Regions from separate parts of the Mixta hanseatica genome, predicted to be linked through region 1. Evidence: predicted binding sites of a transcription regulator. Region 1 holds the regulator's gene; the other holds the start of a gene.
The links. Region 1 encodes PurR, which represses purine synthesis genes. Its sites were predicted from a motif close to CANGCAAACGTTTGCNTG; they were not measured.

Region 1 (4,139 bases):
CATCAGCTATACGGTGCGTCAGCTGGAATCCTGGCTGGCGGTGCCGCTTTTTGAACGGCGGCATCGCGATGTGGTGCTGACCGAGGCAGGAGAGCTTTTTATTCGCGAAGGACGCGCTGTTATCAAAAAAATGCTAGCCACGCGGCGACAGTGTCAACAGGTGGCGAACGGCTGGCGCGGGCAGTTAAGCATTGCGGTGGATCGTATCGTTAAACCGCAGCGTACCCGCCAGCTGGTGCTCGATTTTTACCGGCACTTTCCGGATATGGAGCTGTTGATTACGCCGGAAGTGTTTAACGGCGTCTGGGATGCGCTGGCCGACGGACGGGTGGATGTGGCGATTGGCGCAACCCAGGCGATCCCGGTGGGCGGGCGCTTCGCCTTCCGCGATATGGGGGCGCTCAACTGGCGCTGCGTGGTCAGCGTTAATCATCCGTTAGCCGGCATAACGACCCAGCTGCAGGATGATGATATTCGTCCCTGGCCGTCGCTGGTGCTGGAAGATACCTCGCGCGCGCTGCCGCGACGTACCACCTGGACGCTGGATAATCAGCGCCGGCTGGTGGTGCCCGACTGGGAAAGCGCCTTTGATTGCCTGCGCGCCGGGCTGTGCGTGGGGATGGTGCCCGGCCACTTTGCCGCGCCGCTGCTGCAAGCCCGGCAGCTAACGGAGCTGACCTTACCGCAGCCTTTCCCGGATAGCTTCTGTTGCGTGAGCTGGTCAGAGCAAAGTAATTCACCCGCGCTGCGCTGGCTACTGGACTATCTTGGCGATACGGAAACCATCAATCGGGAATGGCTGCGTGAGGAGTAGCAGGCTCAGGAAGCGGTTTTCCTGAGCCTCAGGCATTAACGGCGGTAGTCGCGGAACGGACCGTCAGCAACGGAGCGGCGTTCAATCAGCGTAGGATGCACTTCAATGGTCTGCGGTTCTTCGCGTTTGCTGGTAATACGGTCCAGCAGCATATCGAAAGCGGTTTCGCCCAGCTGCTCTTTTGGCTGATGTACCGTGGTCAGCGCTGGGGTGAAATAGCGCGCGTTGCGCACGTTATCGTAGCCGATAACGGAGATATCCTGCGGCACGCGCAGCCCCATCTCATCCGCAGCGCAAATCGCGCCCATCGCCATAATATCACCGCCGCAGAAAACAGCGGTAGGGCGCTGCTTTTGCGCCAGGATTTGCTGCATGGCGCGATAGCCCGATTCCGGTTCAAAGTCGCCCTGCACGATCCACTCATCACGTACCGGGATGTTGGCTTCATTCAACGCTTTTACGAAACCTGCAAAACGTCCGCTGCCGGTGTTGCGCTCCATCTGGCCGGGGATCGCGCCGATGTCGCGGTGGCCGCGCTCGATCAAATAGCGCCCGGCCAGATAGCCGCCTTCAAACGCGTTATCCAGCACGGTATCGGTAAAATCGCCGCGGGATTCGCCCCAGTCCATCACCACCATAGGGATATTGCGGTTCTCCTCAAGCATCTTCAGCAGTGCTTCAGGATACTCAGAACACATTACCAGCAGGCCATCCACGCGCTTCTGCGCCATCATGGAGAGGTAAGCCTGCTGTTTCTGTAAATCGTTGTGGGCATTGCCCAAAATCAGGGTATAGCCGCGAGCGAAACAGCGCGTTTCCACCGCTTCTATAATCTCAGCGAAATAGGGCGCTTCGCTGGAAGTCGCCAGCAGACCAATCGATTTGGTATGGTTAACCTTCAGGCTGCGCGCAACGGCACTGGGCGAATAGTGTAATTCTTTGATGGCTGCCCAGACGGCCTCTCGGGTCTCTTCCGCGACAAAACGCGTTTTATTGATGACGTGCGATACCGTAGTAGTGGAAACGCCGGCACGCTTTGCGACATCTTTGATTGTTGCCATTAAAAAGATACTCCTGCGCCTGACGTAATAGTCTGATCAGGCTAATGTTAATCGTTTGCGTCCGCATGGCGTTATTCAGCACGCATAAAGGTGAAATTGGCGGGCTGAGGTACGTCTGATAGGCGGGACGTCTTTAAAATAAGGGTTGGCAACGGTGGTTTTTTGTCGTTGCGCAACGCAAGGCGGGGATTCTATCAAGGTGGCGCAAAGAAAACGAGATTTTTACCAGGGAGTATGGGAAAATCTATACCGTTATTTTTTGTGTGGTTAAAGGAGAGGGTGAATGAGCACCGATTTAAAACTATCAATAGGCACCACGGTTGCGGCATTGCTGATGATTATTGCATTTAGCTTCACTGCCGTAATGCACTGATCGCAGCACGAAGGATAAAAAAAGCCTGTCACTAAGACAGGCTTTTTTGTTGCGCAACAGCGTTAGCGAATGGTGCGCGGCGTCATCACGCGGCGCGCGCCAACATAGTGCCGCTGCCAGTAATCATCGCTAAGCTGGCTAATCTGGATATCTTTACCGGTTCGCGGTGACTGAATAAAGCGGCCGTTACCCAGATAGACGCCCACGTGATCGGCCGCGCCGCGGTTATTGATGCGGAAGAAGACCAGATCGCCTTTCTCCAGCGCCTCACGGTTAATCGGAGCCGCATCACGCAGGTGATACATCTCATTGGCGGTACGCGGGATCTTAAATTTCACTACATCTTTATAGGCGTACCAGACCAGACCGCTGCAGTCGAAACCGGTATGAGGCGAGGTGCCTCCCCACAGATAAGGCTTACCTAGCTGACTCATCAGTTTGTTCATCGCCGTTTCACGCGCTTTTTGATAGCGTTCACGGTGCGCCTTACTCATTTCCAGCGGCCCGCGCTTTGCGAGCGCCGTCGAATTTTTGTCGCCGCGCTGACGACCATAGCGTTGTTTGCTCTTTTTAAGGCTGCTTTTTTTCACGCTGGCGGTTTTGGTTGCGGCGCGACTTTTTTTTGTGCTGGCGGCGGTTACCACCGCAGGCTTGCTTTTTTTCTTCAGCTTGTTTTTTTCAACGCTGGCCGGACGCGCCTTTTTACTGGCCGTTTTCACCGGCCGACGCTTACGACGATCGTCGTCGCGGGCGATTTTTTTATCAACTTTATGCTGGCTGGCCTTAACCGGCGCCTGCGGCGATGCCTGGGCAACGTTAAAAAAGAGTTGGGCAACGGTCAGCATAAAAAGCGTAATCAATAAACGCATGGTGTGGTTACACTCAAAGCGCAGTGATAGCGCAAGGTTAATCTTATTTCTGCCATAGCGGCAGACTCCTGGTGGCCAATTCTAATCGAACTTATTGCGAAAAGATAAAGCCTTTTTTAGTGAAATAAACTTTAAGTGCATACAGATGTAAAAATAAGCATAAACAGGCTTTTATCTCAGCAATGTTATGACCAGTTATTAATCGCCGCCGCAGAAATGCCCCAGACGGTGGTTATTTTGGCCGCGCAACCCGGTACAATAACCTGCGTTATTTAACCTTACAGAAAATGTCGTTTTCAGCAACCCGCTACAGTCGCTACAATCAATAGACACGAAGCATGCTATTTAAGGAAGGCAATTATGAGTACTGTTGAAAAAATTCAGCGCCAGATCGCAGAAAACCCGATTCTGCTCTATATGAAAGGCTCGCCGAAGTTACCAAGCTGCGGCTTTTCTGCGCAAACGGTTCAGGCTCTTTCTGCCTGCGGCGAACGCTTCGCCTATGTCGATATCCTGCAGAACCCCGATATTCGTGCTGAACTGCCGAAATATGCTAACTGGCCGACCTTCCCGCAGCTGTGGGTAGATGGCGAACTGGTTGGCGGCTGCGATATCGTAATCGAAATGTTCCAGCGCGGCGAACTGCAAACGCTGATTAAAGAAACTGCAGAAAAATATAAAGAAGCGGAATAAGTCCTTATCCCGTTTATGACAGCAAAGGGCGCTTCGGGCGCCCTTTTTTATTTTATGCTGACCGGCTATTCGCCCTCGGCGATCTGCGCGTCGACAGGCTGCTCTTCAGCCACCGGCAGCGGCGGCCAGCCGCCCAGCCGTTTCCAGCGGTTAACCAGCTCGCAGAATAGTTCTGCGGTACGCTCGGTATCGTACAGCGCCGAGTGGGCCTGGCTGGCGTCAAAGGCGATGCCCGCCGCCTTACAGGCTTTCGCCAGCACCGTCTGGCCAAGGACCAGCCCGCTCAGGGCTGCGGTATCAAAGGTGGCGAACGGATGGAAAGGGTTACG
Region 2 (4,139 bases), 1.8 Mb from region 1:
GCCTTATTGGTAACCACCTGAAGCTGCGGATCGCGGTTGCGCTGCTGTTGTTCCAGACGCTGACTCAGCACGTCCAGCCCTTCATTAGTCGCATCGCCTTCAATCACGATAATGGCGCGCTGGCCGCTTTCATCGGCGTAAACGTGCATGTTGTTGGACTGGGTGCCCAGCTTGCCGCTTTTATCCGACATGCCGGCAGGCAAATTAAAGCTCAGCTTGCCATCCATTAATGACACGGTCTGCACTGAAGTGCTGGCGCTGGCGCCGTTATCGTCCGCCGTGGCTTTATCCTGCTGATCGCAAGCGGCCAGACCCACCACCAGTAAACCTATTCCAAGATATTTCGTAAGTTGACGCATCAGGTTCCCTTTTATTTATTTGCCTGGCATACAAAGCTTAATACAAACTGAATCAGCGCTTAAAAGCAACCAATCGTAAGTCACGATCTTAGACGCGCTGACGCCAGCTGGCTATTGCCGCTTAGCCGAAATTGTATTGCGCACGCTGCGAGCGTTCCGCCAGACGCTTAAGCGCCGCGTTAAGCAGTACGCCGTAGGCTGGCAAAAAGAAAACCATGCAGATTAAGACTTTAAAGCTGTAATCCACCAGCGCGATTTCTACCCAGTGCTGCGCCATAAAGGCATCAGTGCTCTTGTAAAAGGCGATAAAGAAAAAAGCGATGGTATCGCTGATATTGCCTAAAAACATGGCGCAGGCGGGAGCAGGCCACCATTGCGGCAGCTGACGCAGGCGGTTGAAAACCTGAACGTCCAGCACCTGACCCAGCGCATAAGCCATAAAGCTGGCGCAGGCGATACGGGCCACAAACAGGTTTACCTCGCTCAGCGCGCCCAGCCCCTGCCAGCTGCCGTTATAAAACAGCGACGAGATGACGTAGGAAATAAACAGTGCCGGGATCATCACCGATAAAATAATACGACGGGCCAGTGGCGCGCCAAAAATCCGCACGGTCAGATCGGTTGCCAGAAAGATAAAGGGAAAGCTGAAGGCACCCCAGGTGGTATGGAAGCCAAAAATGGAAATAGGCAGCTGTACCAGATAGTTACTGGAGGTGATAACCAGAATATGGAACAGAGAAAGCCAGACAAGCGCATGCTTCCGCTGGCGCGGTGTAAAGGAGATCATAATTTACCTTTTTACGTTGGGGTGAGGGAACCCAGTCTTCATTCAGTTTCTTGCCGCGGCCGGTTAACAGCGGCGAAGAGCAAATCTTACAGCGCGATAACCGGCGTGAAGCGGTATCGCGGGCGCATCTTACCGCGTTGTTTTCGCATTGCAATGGTTAATTTTAACGCAAACGTTCACCTTTAGCCGACCGCTTGCGCAACAGGACGCCGGGGGTAGAATAGGGTGCAACAGAATTCAGCTACTGAGAAAATTATGAACGATCGCTTCGACAATCCCGATCACACCCTGGACGCGCTTGGTTTACGCTGCCCGGAACCGGTGATGATGGTGCGTAAAACCGTACGCCATATGCAGGATGGGGAAACGCTATTAATTATTGCTGACGATCCGGCGACCACCCGCGATATTCCGGGCTTCTGCCGCTTTATGGAGCATACGCTGGTGGCGCAGGAGACGGATGAAAAGCCCTACCGCTATCTGCTGCGTAAGGGCCTTTCCTGACGGTCAGAAGAACAGCTTCGCCAGCTCTGCGCCCGGCTCGGCGGCGCGCATAAAGGCTTCGCCGACCAGAAAATTATTAACGCCCGCCTGACGCAGCCGTTGTACATCCTGCACGTTGGCTATGCCTGACTCGGTCACCACCAGACGATCCGACGGCAGTTGGGTCAGCAGGCCCAGCGTAGTCTCAATTGACGTTTCGAAGCTACGCAGGTTGCGGTTGTTAATGCCAATCAATGGAGTGGCCAGGTTCAGCGCCCGCTCCAGCTCAGCGCCGTCGTGCACCTCTACCAGCACCGCCATGCCCAACTGATGCGCACAGGCTTCCAGCTCCTGCATCTGGCTATCTTCCAGCGCAGCCGCAATTAGCAGGATGCAGTCGGCACCCATCGCCCGCGCTTCCTCAATCTGCCAGCTATCAATCATAAAATCTTTACGCAGCACCGGCAGCGTACAGGCGGCGCGCGCCTGCTGTAAATAGCGCTCGCTGCCCTGAAAGAATTGCGCATCGGTTAATACCGAAAGGCAGGCCGCGCCGCCCTGCTGATAGCTTTTAGCAATCTCGGCGGGATGAAAGTCAGCACGGATCAACCCTTTAGACGGGCTGGCTTTTTTTACCTCGGCAATGATACCCGGTTTGCCCTGCTGATTATGCTGACGCAGCGCCGCGATAAAATCACGCTGGCTTTGCTGCCGGGCGCGATCGCGCAGCGTGCTAAGCGAGGAAGCGCGTTTTGCCGCGTCGATCTCCTCACGCTTCACCGCCAGGATTTTATTTAAAATGTCAGACATGAGGCGCTTCCTTAACTAAGATTATGACCCGGATTATGCAGGCCGCTACGATGTTTTAATGGTTTCCCGCGTTAGGCGCAAGCCTTAGCGCTTACGCAACAGGCGTAACGCATTGGCAGTCACCAGCGCGGTAGCGCCGCTGTCCGCCAGCACCGCCAGCCACAGGCCGGTCAGGCCAAGCAGCGTGGTGACCAGCAGTAGCGCTTTCAGTCCCAGCGCGATGGCGATATTTTGGCGAATATTGGCCTGTGTGGCGCGTGACAGACGGATCATCGCCGCCAGCCCGCTTAAGCGGTTGTGCGTTAAGGCGGCATCGGCCGTTTCCAGCGCCACGTCGCTGCCGCTGCCCATGGCAATGCCCAGCGTTGCCGCTTTCATCGCGGGCGCATCGTTAATGCCATCGCCCACCATCGCCACCGGCTGCATCTCACTGAGCTGGCGGATGGCCGCGACTTTATCCACAGGCAGCAGACCTGCGCGATAATCCAGGCCGATCTCGGTGGCGATAGCGGCGGCGGCGCGCGGGTTATCACCGGTCAGCATCACAGCCTTTATCCCAAGCTGCTGTAGCTCAGCCAGCGCTGGCCGCACATCGTCCCGTAAGGTATCGCGCAGGGCCAACAGGCCCTGCGGCTGCTGCTCTTGATAAACTATCACTACCGTTTTGCCTGTGCTTTCCAGTTCGTCAATCTGTGCCGCCAGCGCTTCCGTCTGGTCCGTCAGAGGTGCGGATAAGCGCCAGCGCTGACCGTTGATTTGCGCTTCGATGCCGCGCCCTGGCAGCACGCGCTGATCCTGCGCCAGCGGCAACGGCTGATTTAACTGCCGGGCCTGCGCAACAATCGCCAGCGCCAGTGGATGCGTCGCCCCTTGTTCAACCGCGGCGGCATACAGCAGCAACTGCGCCTTATCTATATCGGTTAACGGAATAATGTCGGTCAGTTCAGGTTTGCCGATGGTCAGGGTGCCGGTTTTATCAAAGGCCAGCAGTTGGATAGCGCCCAGCTTTTCCAGCGCCGCGCCGCCTTTGATCAGCGCGCCGCGCCGGGCTGCGGCGGCCAGTCCTGAGGTAATTGCCGCTGGCGTAGAGATGACCAACGCGCAGGGGCAGCTGATCAATAGCAGCGTCAGCCCTTTATACATCCACGTTTGCCAGTCGGCGGCCCACAGCAGAGGCGGCAACAGGGCGACCAGCAGCGCCAGAAGCATTACCAGCGGCGTATAGATACGACTGAAACGATCGAGAAAACGCTCAAGCGGCGCACGATGCGCTTCGGCCTGCTCAATCAACTGCAGAATCCGATCGATAGCGCTTTCACCCGGTTTGGAAACCACCTCCAACCTGACCTGACGATCGATGCTGATGCAGCCCGCGGCGATAAGGGCAGTCTGCTGATGTTCAGCAGGCATGGATTCGCCGGTTAACGCGCTTTCATCAAAGCTGGCGAAGGGCGAAATCAACCGCGCGTCGGCAGGCAGCCGTTCGCCCGCCGCAACCTCGATAATGTCGCCGGGGCACAGCAGGCTGGCGGGGATCGCTTCCCGCTGCTCATTACGCACGCGTACCGCTTTATCCGGCTTCAGCGCCATTAGCGCGGTAACGCCGCGTCGCGCCCGGTTGGCGGCGATGCCTTCCAGCCGCTCGCCCAGCAGAAAAAGCAGCAGTACCATGGCCGCCTCAGCACCGGCACCGATAAACA

Region 2: the regulator PurR is predicted to act here: its motif matches at 1,312-1,329, upstream of tusA (sulfurtransferase TusA).

Annotation. Positions count from the first base shown of each region.
Region 1 covers NZ_CP082904.1:2,056,502-2,060,640, forward strand. Annotated here, with positions in the region: gene punR (DNA-binding transcriptional activator PunR) at 1-814, shown strand, start outside; gene purR (HTH-type transcriptional repressor PurR) at 850-1,875, opposite strand; gene cydH (cytochrome bd-I oxidase subunit CydH) at 2,159-2,248, shown strand; gene K6958_RS10010 (C40 family peptidase) at 2,311-3,117, opposite strand; gene K6958_RS10015 (Grx4 family monothiol glutaredoxin) at 3,475-3,810, shown strand; gene rnt (ribonuclease T) at 3,876-4,139, opposite strand, start outside.
Region 2 covers NZ_CP082904.1:282,474-286,612, forward strand. Annotated here, with positions in the region: gene K6958_RS01250 (DcrB family lipoprotein) at 1-359, opposite strand, end outside; gene K6958_RS01255 (7-cyano-7-deazaguanine/7-aminomethyl-7-deazaguanine transporter) at 481-1,146, opposite strand; gene tusA (sulfurtransferase TusA) at 1,402-1,650, shown strand; gene trpC (indole-3-glycerol phosphate synthase TrpC) at 1,654-2,439, opposite strand; gene K6958_RS01270 (zinc/cadmium/mercury/lead-transporting ATPase) at 2,524-4,139, opposite strand, start outside.